2 regions of the Faecalicoccus sp. LCP19S3_E2 genome follow, and region 1 is predicted to be linked to the other one. Evidence: a T-box and tRNA genes for the amino acid it is inferred to sense, from the RefSeq annotation. Region 1 holds a T-box; the other holds one or more tRNA genes.

Region 1 (6,176 bases):
GTTCCATCGGAAGACAAACTTTGGATGTACTTTCCAAGCATCCGGATGAATTTTCTCTGGTCGGTATCTGTGCCGGGCATAACGCAAAAGAGCTCAAAAAAATTGCGGAGGCTTTTCCATCGGTAGAAGCCATCGGTTTATTTGAAAACAAGGAAGGAATTACGTTTTCCTGTGAACATGTCTTTTATGGCGAAGAGAATATGGTGCAGTGTATCCAACATTGTGATTATGATCTTTTGGTCAATGCGGTTGTCGGCTTTCGTGGTTTGAAGCCTACTTTGGAGTCATTGCGCAAAGGAAAGGATGTGGCTCTGGCTAATAAAGAAAGTCTGGTGGCCGGCGGTGTTTTGGTCAAAAAAATGTTGGAAAAGACTAACACAAAATTATATCCGATTGATTCCGAGCATTCGGCTATCTTTCAATGTCTGCAGGCCGGAAAGAAAGAAGAAGTGCGGCGCTTGATCATTACCGCATCGGGCGGAAGTTTTCGTGATCATACCAGAGAACAGCTTCAGAATGTCAGTGTGGAAGAAGCGCTGGCACATCCAAACTGGAACATGGGCAAGCGTATCACGATCGACAGTGCTACCATGGTCAATAAGGGCTTTGAGGTCATAGAAGCGCATTATTTGTTTGATCTTCCTTATGAAAAGATCGACACGGTCTTACATGCCCAAAGCTTGATTCACTCCATGGTGGAATATAATGACAATGCCATCATGGCGCAGCTTGGTTCAGCCGATATGCGACTGCCGATACAATATGCTTTGATGTATCCAAACCGTCCATATTTAAAGGAAGAGCATCCGTTAGATATGACAAAGACGTTAAGTCTGGATTTTAAAGAAATGGATTATGAACGCTATCCGATGTTGAAATTGGCATATCAGATTGGAAAAAAAGAAGGAAATCTGGGTGCTTGTTTTAATGGAGCGGATGAAAAGGCCGTAGAGCTTTTTCTGGATAAAAAGATTACTTTTTTACAGATCGAAGAAAGTATTGAAAAAGCTGTAGAAGCAGCTACTTTTATTGCGAATCCGACTTTAGAGGAACTGGAAAGAACGGATCAAGAGGCACGAGAATTTGTCGTTCGATATTGGGGACTGGAAAACCAGTAAAAAATAAGGTAAAATACAAGTTGGTATAAGAAACGTGAGGAGTGATGGATCAATGAAAAAAAGGATCGCATACAGTCTTGCTTCTGTGGTGGCAGCTTCTGCCATAGGCTTTTCCGGCATGCCGATTTATGCACAAACGACTCCAACACAGACGACTGTAGTACAGACAAAGGAAATCAAAGATCCGCAGGATTTTGTTGATCTGTACTGTTCATTTAAAAAGGTAACGATCGATACCAAAAAACAGGAGATCGTTAGTTACACAGTCTATGAAACTGTAACAGAGAAAAACTATGAGCAGATCCTGAGCGGGAAAAAAGTATATGATACCTTAAGCAAGGATATGCAGAAGGCTGTAAAAGAGATTCTATGGAACACGAAGAATCCAGAAGGAAAGCTGCTGGAAAAAGACTATACGAAGTTGTATGAAGAAGCGCTTTTGATGCAGCAGACCGTCAAGGAAAAAGAAGAGGTCAAACCGGAGGAAAGTGAAGAAATCACAAAACCGGAACAGGAGGCCAACGAAAATAAGCCGCCTGTAACGGAGGAATCGACATCTTCGCAGGAACCGGAAAAGACAACGGAAGACAATAAAGAGGCAGAAGAAAACAAGGAAACGGAAACAACAGAAGTTTCTAAACCGGAAACGGAAGAAAATGTTCAGGATGAAACCGAAAGTAAACCGGAAGAGGAAAAAGAGCCTGTAGAAAATGAAGCTTTCGAAGAGATAGAGGCTCCGGTAATTGCACCGACAATATTTTTGTATAAGGCAGAGCCAACAGAAGAATCTTTACTGGTCAGTGCCACACAGTCTGTTTCTAAAACAGTAGAGCCACAAGTGGTTACACCTGTTGTACAGGAAACAAAACCGGTTGTTTCAGAAACAAAGGAAACAGTAAAGCCAGTCGTATCGAACACTTTAGAGTTAAACACACTGGATCCGGATGTACAAAATTTTATCAAAAATTATCTGATGGATGCCAATGGCAATCTTTATACTTCGGTAACGATGTATAACTATCGTCAGATCTTATCGGGTGTTGCCGGTTATTCGGATTTATCCACTGATAAGGTTTCACAGTTAAATTCTTATTTGTTGGCCAATGGAAGCCAGAGATATTTCTCTTTGGTCAATCAGTGCCAGCGTATTGAAAATCAGGGAAGTACATTGACAAAAAGACCGGTCGTAGATACATCGACTTCCAGCGGATTTGGATTATATGGAGCTTTAATGGCTTTATCTTCCGTTGGATTTGGCTTTTTGATCAAACGTAAGAAAGAAAAGAATCTGTAAGAGATCGTCAAAGCGGCGATCTTTTTTTCTGCCTTTCTTTGTATAAGGAATTTTTGTATAATAGAAGACAGGAAAGGTTTGTGATAGAACCATGGTCATCAAAGAGTATAGTTTAAAAGATTTGACTACAGCCTATTTTCAGAAAAAATCACAGCTGTATCGTTCCGGCGGATATCGTCATGCCAAGTATTTAAGGCGTAATTTTGAAGACTATCAGGCACATTTTTTTGCCTTTTTAATGGATATCAATGTATGCCTGTTGCCGGTATATATATGGGTCATTGAGTTTTTGTTGATTCTTTGTGGATTGATCCCACCTAATTTCTTTGATCTTTTGTTTTATATCATGTATGCCCTGTTGTTTGTTGTCAGCGTGTTATTGTTGCCGATATTTTCGGCTCGCTGTAAAGGGCAGTCGATCGGATATGTCTTTACTGATTTAAAGCTGGTAAAGAAAAACAAAGAAGAAGCATCAGCTTTAAAAGTCATCTTTCGACAGATGGTTGGCTTTGGGATTCCGCTTATGGTTTTCGGTTTCTTCTTCCAGACTTTTGGCATCGTATTATGGTGGCTTGTCAATGGCCTGGTAGCTCTGTTGACGCCTTGTCAACAGACGTTGGTCGATCTGTTCTTTAATACCGTTACTGTACGTGAGCCAATCACCAATATTCGCTTTGAACAGGAAGTAAAAGAAGAAATCAAAGCCGATGTAACGCCAATTGATTTGCATATTCGCTCAAATTACAGCGATGATGCATCGAATGATGTCGAAGAAATCTTTAAAGAAGCCAAACAGCTTGGCATGGAAACAATATCGATCACCGATCATAACTGTGCCAGAGCCAATGCGGCTGCCAGTCGATTTGCACCACTTTATGGCATACAATATATACCGGGAGTGGAAATCGATGCACAATATCGCAGTACTCGAATTCGTATTTTGGGATACTACATCGACTGGTCTCATGAAATCTTTGATGATTTGGAAAGAGAATCCTTGATGCGTGAAAAGAAGATGTCGATCGAACGTGTGCAGCGATTTGAAAAACTGGCAAAGGTAAAGATCGATACAAGATCCATCATGGAGAATTCAAGATTTCAGACGATTACACCAACGGATATCACAAACATGGTGTTTAATAATGCGCAGGTGCGTTCAATGCCGTTGGTAAAAAAATACGTGGATGCTTATGAACCAAAAGAAGCAATGCGTCGTTTCCGCAAGGATGTATTTGGTAAGAATGGTCCTTGTTACGTGCATTGTACCTATCCGGCAGCTAAAGAGATCATTCAAGCTATTCATGAAGCCGGAGGTATTGCGATTTTGGCAAGCTGGCATCTGGATTCCATCAGTGATGATCTGATTGAGGAAATCATGCGTTTAGGTATGGATGGTATCGAATGCTTCAGTCCGGATATTCGTGAAGAAACAATGGCTTCTGCCATTCGAATCGCTCAGAAGTATAAAGCGTTTATCTCCTGTGGAAGTGATTATCACGGAACGACAAAACCGGATCGTCATTTGGGTGTTACCAATTGTCCGGCCAAGGCTTTACCGTTGGTTCGCATTTTGACCAAAGCAGCTTAAAGAAGGTGTTTTCGCCTTCTTTTTTCTATGTACTTGTTTAAACAAAATTTCTATCGTATAATACAGGCATTAAAAGGCAAAGAAAAGTAGAGTACCATTTGGACTGTGCAAAGAGAGCAGAAGTTTGGTGAAATTCTGTGACAGAAAAGATGGGAACATGGACTTGGAGCCGTTCTTTTGAATAATGTAGAAAGAAACGTAGCCGGCGTTAACGGCCAATGAGGTATTTGTAATCTATACAGATACGAACTAAGGTGGTACCACGAAGCTTTCGTCCTTGGGAGGAAGGCTTTTTTTATTTTATAGGAGGACAATATGGAAAATAAAGGACCTTTTTATTTAACAACCGCAATCGCCTATACATCCGGAAGACCTCATATCGGAAATACGTATGAGATCATTTTAAGTGATGCGATTGCCCGCTTTAAAAGAGCACAGGGATACGATGTGTTCTTCCAGACCGGAACCGATGAACACGGTATCAAAATTGAAGAAAAGGCGAAGGAAGCCGGTGTATCCTGCCAGGAATTTGTCGATTCCATTTCGACAAAGATTCGCTCCAACTGGGATCTGATGAATACCAGCTATGATTACTTTATCCGTACTACGGACAAAGATCATATGAAGCGTGTACAGAAGATCTTTCGCAAGCTGTATGAACAGGGTGATATTTATAAAGGAGTGTATGAAGGATGGTATTGTACACCATGTGAGTCATTCTGGACGGAATCGCAGTTAGTGGACGGTAAATGTCCGGATTGTGGAAGACCGGTACAAAAAGCCAAAGAAGAAGCTTACTTCTTAAATTTACAGAAATATGCTGATCGCTTGATTCAATACATTGAAGAGCATCCGGATTTTATTCAGCCGGAATCTCGTAAAAACGAGATGTTGAATAACTTCTTACGCCCAGGATTACAAGATCTTTGTGTATCCAGAACTTCCTTTAAATGGGGAATTCCGGTTGATTTTGATGAAGGTCATATCGTTTATGTATGGATCGATGCGTTATCCAACTATATCACTTCATTAGGCTATGATGCCTATGGCAACAGTGATCCAAAGTATAAAAAATACTGGCCGGCTACCCACATCATCGGAAAAGACATACTGCGTTTCCATACAATCTACTGGCCGATTATCCTGATGGCTTTAGGAGAACCATTGCCAAAGAAAGTCTTCGGACATCCATGGCTTTTGATCGGGGATGGAAAAATGTCCAAATCTAAGGGAAATGTTATTTATGCCGAAGATTTGGTACGTCATTTTGGTGTGGATGCGGTGCGTTACTATTGCCTGCATGAAATGCCGTTTGCACAGGATGGAACGATCACATGGGAGTTGGTCGTAGAAAGAATCAATTCCGATCTGGCTAATATTTTAGGAAATCTGGTTTCTCGTACGGTAGCGATGTCCAATAAATATTTTGACGGACAGATTCTAAATCCAAATGTTGAAGAAGATGTTGATAAAGAATTGATCGAACTAGCCCAGAACACGTTATCTAAAGTGGAAGCCAAAATGGAAGAACTGCGTGTGGGGGATGCGTTAGATGAAATCTTTACGCTGCTTCGTCGCTCCAATAAATACATTGATCAGACGATGCCTTGGGCGCTGGCCAAGGAAGAAGATAAAAAAGATCGTTTGGCAACCGTATTGTATAATTTATTGGAATCCATTCGTATCAGTGCTGTTTTATTGAAGAGCTTCCTGCCGGAAACAGCGGATAAGATCTTAGATACATTACATACGAACCAACGTGATTTTGATTCGATTCAGACTTTCGGACAGTTAGAAACAGGCATCCAGGTAGAAAAGAAACCGGAAGTTCTGTTTGCCCGTATTGATGAAAAGAAATTCATGGAAGAACTGAATAAAGAATTGGAAGCGCAAAAAGAAGAAAAACCAAAGAAAGAAGAAATTAAAGAAGAAATCACGATCGATGATTTCTCCAAAGTGGAATTAAAGGTCGGGACGATCATTGAATGTGAAAAACATCCTAAAGCCGATCGTCTTCTGGTGGAAAAAATCGATATGGGTGAAGAGATTCGTCAGGTGGTCAGTGGGATTGCCAATACTTATAAACCGGAAGAGTTGATTGGAAAACAGGTTATTGTCGTGACCAATTTAAAACCGGTTAAACTGCGTGGTGTTGATAGTAACGGAATGATTCTTT
Region 2 (6,176 bases), on a different contig from region 1:
TATATCTGCTTCTTCGATTTTTATTACTTTATTAATGGCATTGGGGATGATTCTGCTTTTTTATGTTTTGATACAGAAAAAGAAGACACATCTTCTATTTCGGACGGATCTTTTGATATTGTTGGCGATGATCATATGGGGCCGTCTTTTTTTACCGGTGGAATTTCCTTTTACTATAACGATTGCGTTTAGTGCTTTGATGAATCCTTTACAGGCTCTTTTAAACACTGTGGTATTCGGCCATCGGTTTGGCGAAGTGATCATGATTCTCTGGTTTGTGGGGATGATAGCTACCGCTCTTCATTCTTTATATATGTTAAAAAGGATGTTTGATCTACAAAAGATCATTCAAAAGAAAAGTGAAGTGTTTCATATTTCTGATTTCATGAAGGTGAATCCAAAAAACGATTATCCGGTTTGGAAGACGGATTTAATCGAAGTTCCTATGGTTTTAGGATGGCAAAAAGTGATCCTGTTACCAAATGTTTCTTATTCACAAAAGGAAATAGAACACATTTTATCGCATGAGCAGCAGCACATTCTAAATCATGATATATGGATCAAACAGCTGATGAATCTTTTAACGATCGTATATTGGTGGTTTTTACCGGTGTACTGGCTGAAAAATCAAGTTCAGATCGTATTGGAGATGCGTGTAGATGAAAAAGTAACACGTTCTATGACACAGGAGAAAATGTTGGACTATGTTTCCACTTTAGTGGAAATGAACGAGAAGATAACTAAAAATGTGTTACAGAAGAGATTGCGATTTTCATCGAGCTTTTTCTTAGCGGAAAATAGAAATGTTTTATCGTATCGTGTTCAATATCTTTTAGAATCCAAACAGAAGAAAAAGACAAATAAAGGTATTTTACTGTTTGTGTTTATGCTTCCTGTTTTCACAAATCTTGTCATTTTTGAGCCTTATCATGAAAATGCTCCTGGAACCGAAGGAACATGGAGCGAGCAAGAAATGCAGGAGCAGGGATATTTGATTCATCATCAAGATGGAACTTATACTTTTTGTATAGATGGGCAACAGGCGACTATACAAAATATAAAAGATCCTATCTTTGAAAATATAAAAGTGATAGAGGAGGAATAATGGGTTATGAAAATGGTTCTGTGAAATCATCGAAGGCATCTTTTTTTGACAGATAGATACGACAATCCGTGTAAAATTTAAAAAAAGGCATTGCAAAAGGGGAAAGGCTGTGCTATATTAATTGAGCACTGATTGTGTATGTGCGCCCATAGCTCAATTGGATAGAGCGTTTGACTACGGATCAAAAGGTTGTGGGTTCGACTCCTGCTGGGCGCGCCATTTATTTTGTTTTCGGGACGTAGCACAGCTTGGTAGTGCACTTGATTTGGGATCAAGGGGTCGCAGGTTCAAATCCTGTCGTCCCGACCACTTTCTAAATTTTTGGCTGGGTAGCTTAGTTGGCTAGAGCATCCGGTTCATACCCGGAAGGTCGTGAGTTCGAGTCTCACTCCAGCCACCAACGAGTTTAATGGACCCTTAGCTCAGTTGGTCAGAGCATCCGGCTCATAACCGGCGGGTCGTAGGTTCGAGTCCTACAGGGTCCACCAATTTTAATACGATTGGAGAAGTACCCAAGTGGCTGAAGGGTCCGGTCTTGAAAACCGGTAGGTCGTTAGCGCGGCGCCTGGGTTCGAATCCCAGCTTCTCCGCCATTCAAGTTAATATTTCACATCGCGGGGTAGAGCAGTCTGGTAGCTCGTCGGGCTCATAACCCGGAGGTCGTTGGTTCAAATCCTTCCCCCGCAACCAAATGGTCTCATAGCTCAGTTGGTAGAGCAAAGGACTGAAAATCCTTGTGTCGTTGGTTCGATTCCGACTGAGACCACCACTTATGAAAATGAGTCTTTATCACATTCGATAAAGGCTTTTTTTGTTTTCTGAGTGTTCAATCGGGAATCTGTGTGAAAAGTATGATTTCTAGATTCAAATTAAGATGGATTTTTCCTTATTATTGAAAATAGATTTGCCCAACTTATTACTTCTTAATTAGGATTTTTTCGATGAAAAATCATTATGAAAATTCATGAAACAAAAATGAAAAAAATATTTGATATATTACTGGTATAAACGTATAATGAAAGCTGTTTTTAGGAGGGTGTAATGGAGACAATAAGGGAAAAGAGAAATATTCTTTGCTTCATTATAAGTTATGTCATCAATAATCTGGCAAGTGGTGTTTTATATGATACTTATGTGAATTATTTACAGGAAGTACAAGTCTCAATTGCGACATCTTTTTGGGCTTTTTACGGATATGCGACATTTATCAGTGCCTTGTTGTTATTGGCTGTACCTAAAATAGGCTATAAAAAACTGCTGCTGTTTTGTTCGCTAGGAACATCGTTTGCGTTTTTTGGGGCTATCTTTCTACAATATGACTGGGTGCTCTACGCTGCGACATTACTGGCTTTAACAGGTGTACAACTTCATTTTATTATGCTAAGTCCTTTTATTGCCTGTTATACTGAACATCTGGGCCTAAAAAAAATAAATTGGTACACAAGAACGTACTATATGGGATACATTGGTTATTTTATTGCCACTTATTTAGGGGGAGCTTTTGTGGTCAAAGCTTTTTCGATGGTTTCTGGCATTACATATTCTGCAGCGCAGGAAGCAACGCGATATATTACGCAGTTATCCAATGCCATGTATGCGAATTATATGATGGGGAATGAAATCGTATTATTTCTATTTGGCTGCATTTCTTTGATTTCATTAATTCCTGTATTGTTCATCAAAGAAAAGAAAGAAGACTTTATGACACATGAATTCCAAGAGAAGATTTCATGGAAGCAAAAAATAAGAGGGATTTCAGAGGTTTTATTAAATCGTTATTCCAGAGCTTATTTATTATATTGGGCTTTGATTTCTTTTGCGATGGGATTGTTTACATCGTATTATACCGTGTATTTGAATCGAAACCTGCATATTGATAAAGCTACATCTTCTTTAATTGTTTCGATTTCGTATATTGCCATTGTGTTGTTTATGTTTTTTACACCTAAGTGTGTGAAGAGATTTGGTAAAGTAGGTACGATCTTTTTTACAGTGATGGCTTCTATACCGTTTATGATCTTGATCGGATGTGGAAATTATCTGGGGGATTTTGTAGTCCCTGTTGTAGGTGGTGCTTTATTTATTCGAGCCGGTCTTGCCAACTTATCCAGTCCGGTCGATAGTTCCTTGTCTATGGATGTCATTCCTAAATCGATTCGTCCTATTTATACTTCGCTGGTGAATTTCATGGCGGGAATCGTTAGTATTTTAAGTGGTTACTTTACGGGTGGTTATTTATTTTTAGAACAATCTGGCTATCAGAAAGCTTATTTTATTGCCGCCGGACTTTATGCGGTTGCAGGCATAGTTCTTTATAAGGGATTACATTCCTTTAATCATAAAGAAGATCAAATTGTTAAACAGGAGGAGAGTTTATGAAAAACTTATTAGCAAAGCTCGGTTTTGGAGAGAAATTATCCAAAAATATTTGGGCGATTCTTATTGTTGCCTTTAGTGGAGCCATCATATACGGATTGCCATATTTCCGTTTTGATTATTATGATGCCTACTTGGCAACGTATCATTTAACTAATACACAGATAGGCGTTTTTGGCAGCATCTTAGGTATATTTGGGATGATTTCTTATCTGTTTGGAGGGGTTGTGGCCGACCGCTTCTCAACACGAATTATTTTGACTGTTTCTTTGATTGGAACCGGTCTTGGTGGTTTTGTTCATTTGTTGCCACTTAACTATTATGGATTGGTAGCGCTGTATGCTTTCTGGGGAATTTCAAGTTTATTTGCCTTTTGGCCGGCCTGTGTAAAAGCGGTGCGTATTTTGTCCGGTTCAGATGATCAGGGAAAAGCTTATGGTTTCTTTGAAGGCGGACGAGGCATCGGCGCGGCTTTGATGGCTATGGGAGCTGTGGTTGCGTTCCGTATTGGAATTGGACAGATCAACGATGAAGTACTGGGCATGAAAACCGTCATTGTATATTATTCCATTATTACGATTGCGATGGGTATTTTTTGTTTCTTTACGGTAAAGGATGGAAAAATGGAAAAGAGCGATCGTATTTCGTTTAAGGGAATAGGTCAAGTCTTAAAGATGCCTGCGGTTTGGATCATTGGATTTGTGACATTTTGTAATTATGTATTTACTTTATCTTTGTACTACTTTACACCTTATGCGACATCGATCTTAGGGGCAACGGTTACTTTTGGAGCGACTTTAGCTGCTTTAAAGCGTTGGTTTTCTTTATTTGGAAATGTAGGTGGTGGATTTTTCTCCGATAAATTTGGAACAGGAAATGCGCTTTTGATTTCATTTGTGATCATGATTTTGGGAACATTAGGCATTTTGATCTTGCCGATACAATCGGATTCAATTTTGATGTTTACGATTTTATTTGTTCTGATTTATATTTTCTACAATGTCAATTATGCGCAGACATGGGCTATGATGGATGAAGGTGGTATCCCTGAAAAATTCTCCGGAACGGCTGCGGGCATTATTTCCACAGTCGGCTATTTACCGGAAATCTTTGTTTCTGTATTAGCCGGGATTATGATCGATCAAAATCCTGGCGTAGATGGATATCGACATTTTTTCGGATTTTTGGTTGCGATGTTGGCCCTTGGTGCCATCTTTGTATTGATATGGAAAGCATATTTAAAGAAACATCCAAAAGAAACAAACAAATAGGAGTTTTATGAAAACAATTTTTGAAAAAGTATATGTGGAAACACCGGTGGATACGGATGAGGATGGAAAATACGATCTTATTGCGGTGTATATCAAACGTCCGCTTATAGATGAAAAAGTGCCGGCCGTATTTGTGGCGAATCCTTATATGTTACATTGTAATGAAGATTGGTATGAACTTTACGATGTCAATAAAAATATCAAGGCGTATTCGACGCAAAATATTACGGAAAGTGATATTTTGTTTGTTCCCAGAAAACAACCAATGTATCCTAAAACGAAGTCACAGGGGGAAGTAAAAACCAATCCGATTCCGGAACCGGATCCAAGTGAATACGAATGTATTTCGGATTTGTATGATCATTTGATTGAAAGAGGATATGCCGGTGTTTTTAGTGCCGGATTGGGAACAAGAGGATCGGATGGTTTGACGCGTACCGGTTCGCAGGAAGAAATTCTTGCGTTTAAATCGGTTATCGATTGGTTGAATGGAAGAGCTCGTGCTTTTGTCGATCGTACAAGACAAATGGAGATCAAAGCGCATTGGTGTACCGGTTCTGTTGCCATGTCGGCTCGTTCTTATTTAGGAACGATGTGTATCGGTGTTGCGACGACCGGTGTTGAAGGGTTGAAAACGATCATTCCGGAAGCAGGTATCTCTAATTGGTATGAATACTATCGACATAATGGTTTAACATTACCGGCCATGGACTGGCAGGGAGATGACTTAGATATTTTGTCAAAATATTGTTTTTCAAGAGTTCTGGATTCTAAAGATTTTGAAACGATACGTCCTTTATTTGAAAAATCGCAAAAGGAGCTTCAAGAAGGAGAAGACCGGGAATCCGGAAACTATAATCGCTTCTGGGATGAAAGAAACTATCTCAAACATGTCGATCAAATCAAGGCTTCTGTTTTTGTGATACAAGGACTTAATGATTGGAACGTAAAACCGGATCAAGGCATCTTGTTGTTTGAAAAGCTGCAGGAATTCGGAAAAGATCGAATGATGTTGTTGCATCAGGGACAACATATATACACATATCACTTAGAAGGCAGTCCGACTTTGTCTTTGATTGATCGATGGCTGGATTATTATTTAAAAGGTATGGATACCGGCATACAAGATGAGGCAAAGATCTTTGTTGAGAGCAATGTAGATCAGACGGTTTGGATGAAGGAAGAGCATTGGCCGCCTAGGCAAATGGAAGTGTATCAAATCAAGGATTCAGGAGTTCAAACGATCATAGATGATCTATCCAAAACAGTGTATGATCGAAAAAAGAAAAATACCAAAGAATGGCTGGATGAACTGGTATTAACACAAAATGCTCATTCGCTCTCGTTTGATCTGGAAACGTTTAAAAGGTCAGTTCGTTTTGCGGGTCGGGCAAAAGTACAGTTTCGTGCCCGTATCAATCAGC

Evidence for each region. The T-box of region 1 lies ahead of metG (methionine--tRNA ligase). A T-box ahead of a tRNA ligase gene usually reads a tRNA of that ligase, here a tRNA-Met.
Region 2: it encodes a tRNA-Met, which carries the amino acid that the T-box ahead of metG (methionine--tRNA ligase) is inferred to sense. The anticodon was not compared.

Annotation. Positions count from the first base shown of each region.
Region 1 is NZ_JBQKEP010000001.1:39,844-46,019, reverse strand. It holds gene dxr (1-deoxy-D-xylulose-5-phosphate reductoisomerase) at 1-1,118, shown strand, start outside; gene ACTQX6_RS00280 (hypothetical protein) at 1,171-2,412, shown strand; gene ACTQX6_RS00275 (PHP domain-containing protein) at 2,504-4,000, shown strand; T-box leader at 4,071-4,282, shown strand; gene metG (methionine--tRNA ligase) at 4,316-6,176, shown strand, end outside.
Region 2 is NZ_JBQKEP010000010.1:18,938-25,113, forward strand. It holds gene ACTQX6_RS09295 (M56 family metallopeptidase) at 1-1,105, shown strand, start outside; tRNA gene ACTQX6_RS09300 (tRNA-Arg) at 1,248-1,324, shown strand; tRNA gene ACTQX6_RS09305 (tRNA-Pro) at 1,338-1,414, shown strand; tRNA gene ACTQX6_RS09310 (tRNA-Met) at 1,429-1,505, shown strand; tRNA gene ACTQX6_RS09315 (tRNA-Ile) at 1,517-1,593, shown strand; tRNA gene ACTQX6_RS09320 (tRNA-Ser) at 1,608-1,698, shown strand; tRNA gene ACTQX6_RS09325 (tRNA-Met) at 1,719-1,795, shown strand; tRNA gene ACTQX6_RS09330 (tRNA-Phe) at 1,799-1,874, shown strand; gene ACTQX6_RS09335 (MFS transporter) at 2,147-3,484, shown strand; gene ACTQX6_RS09340 (MFS transporter) at 3,481-4,752, shown strand; gene ACTQX6_RS09345 (CocE/NonD family hydrolase) at 4,760-6,176, shown strand, end outside.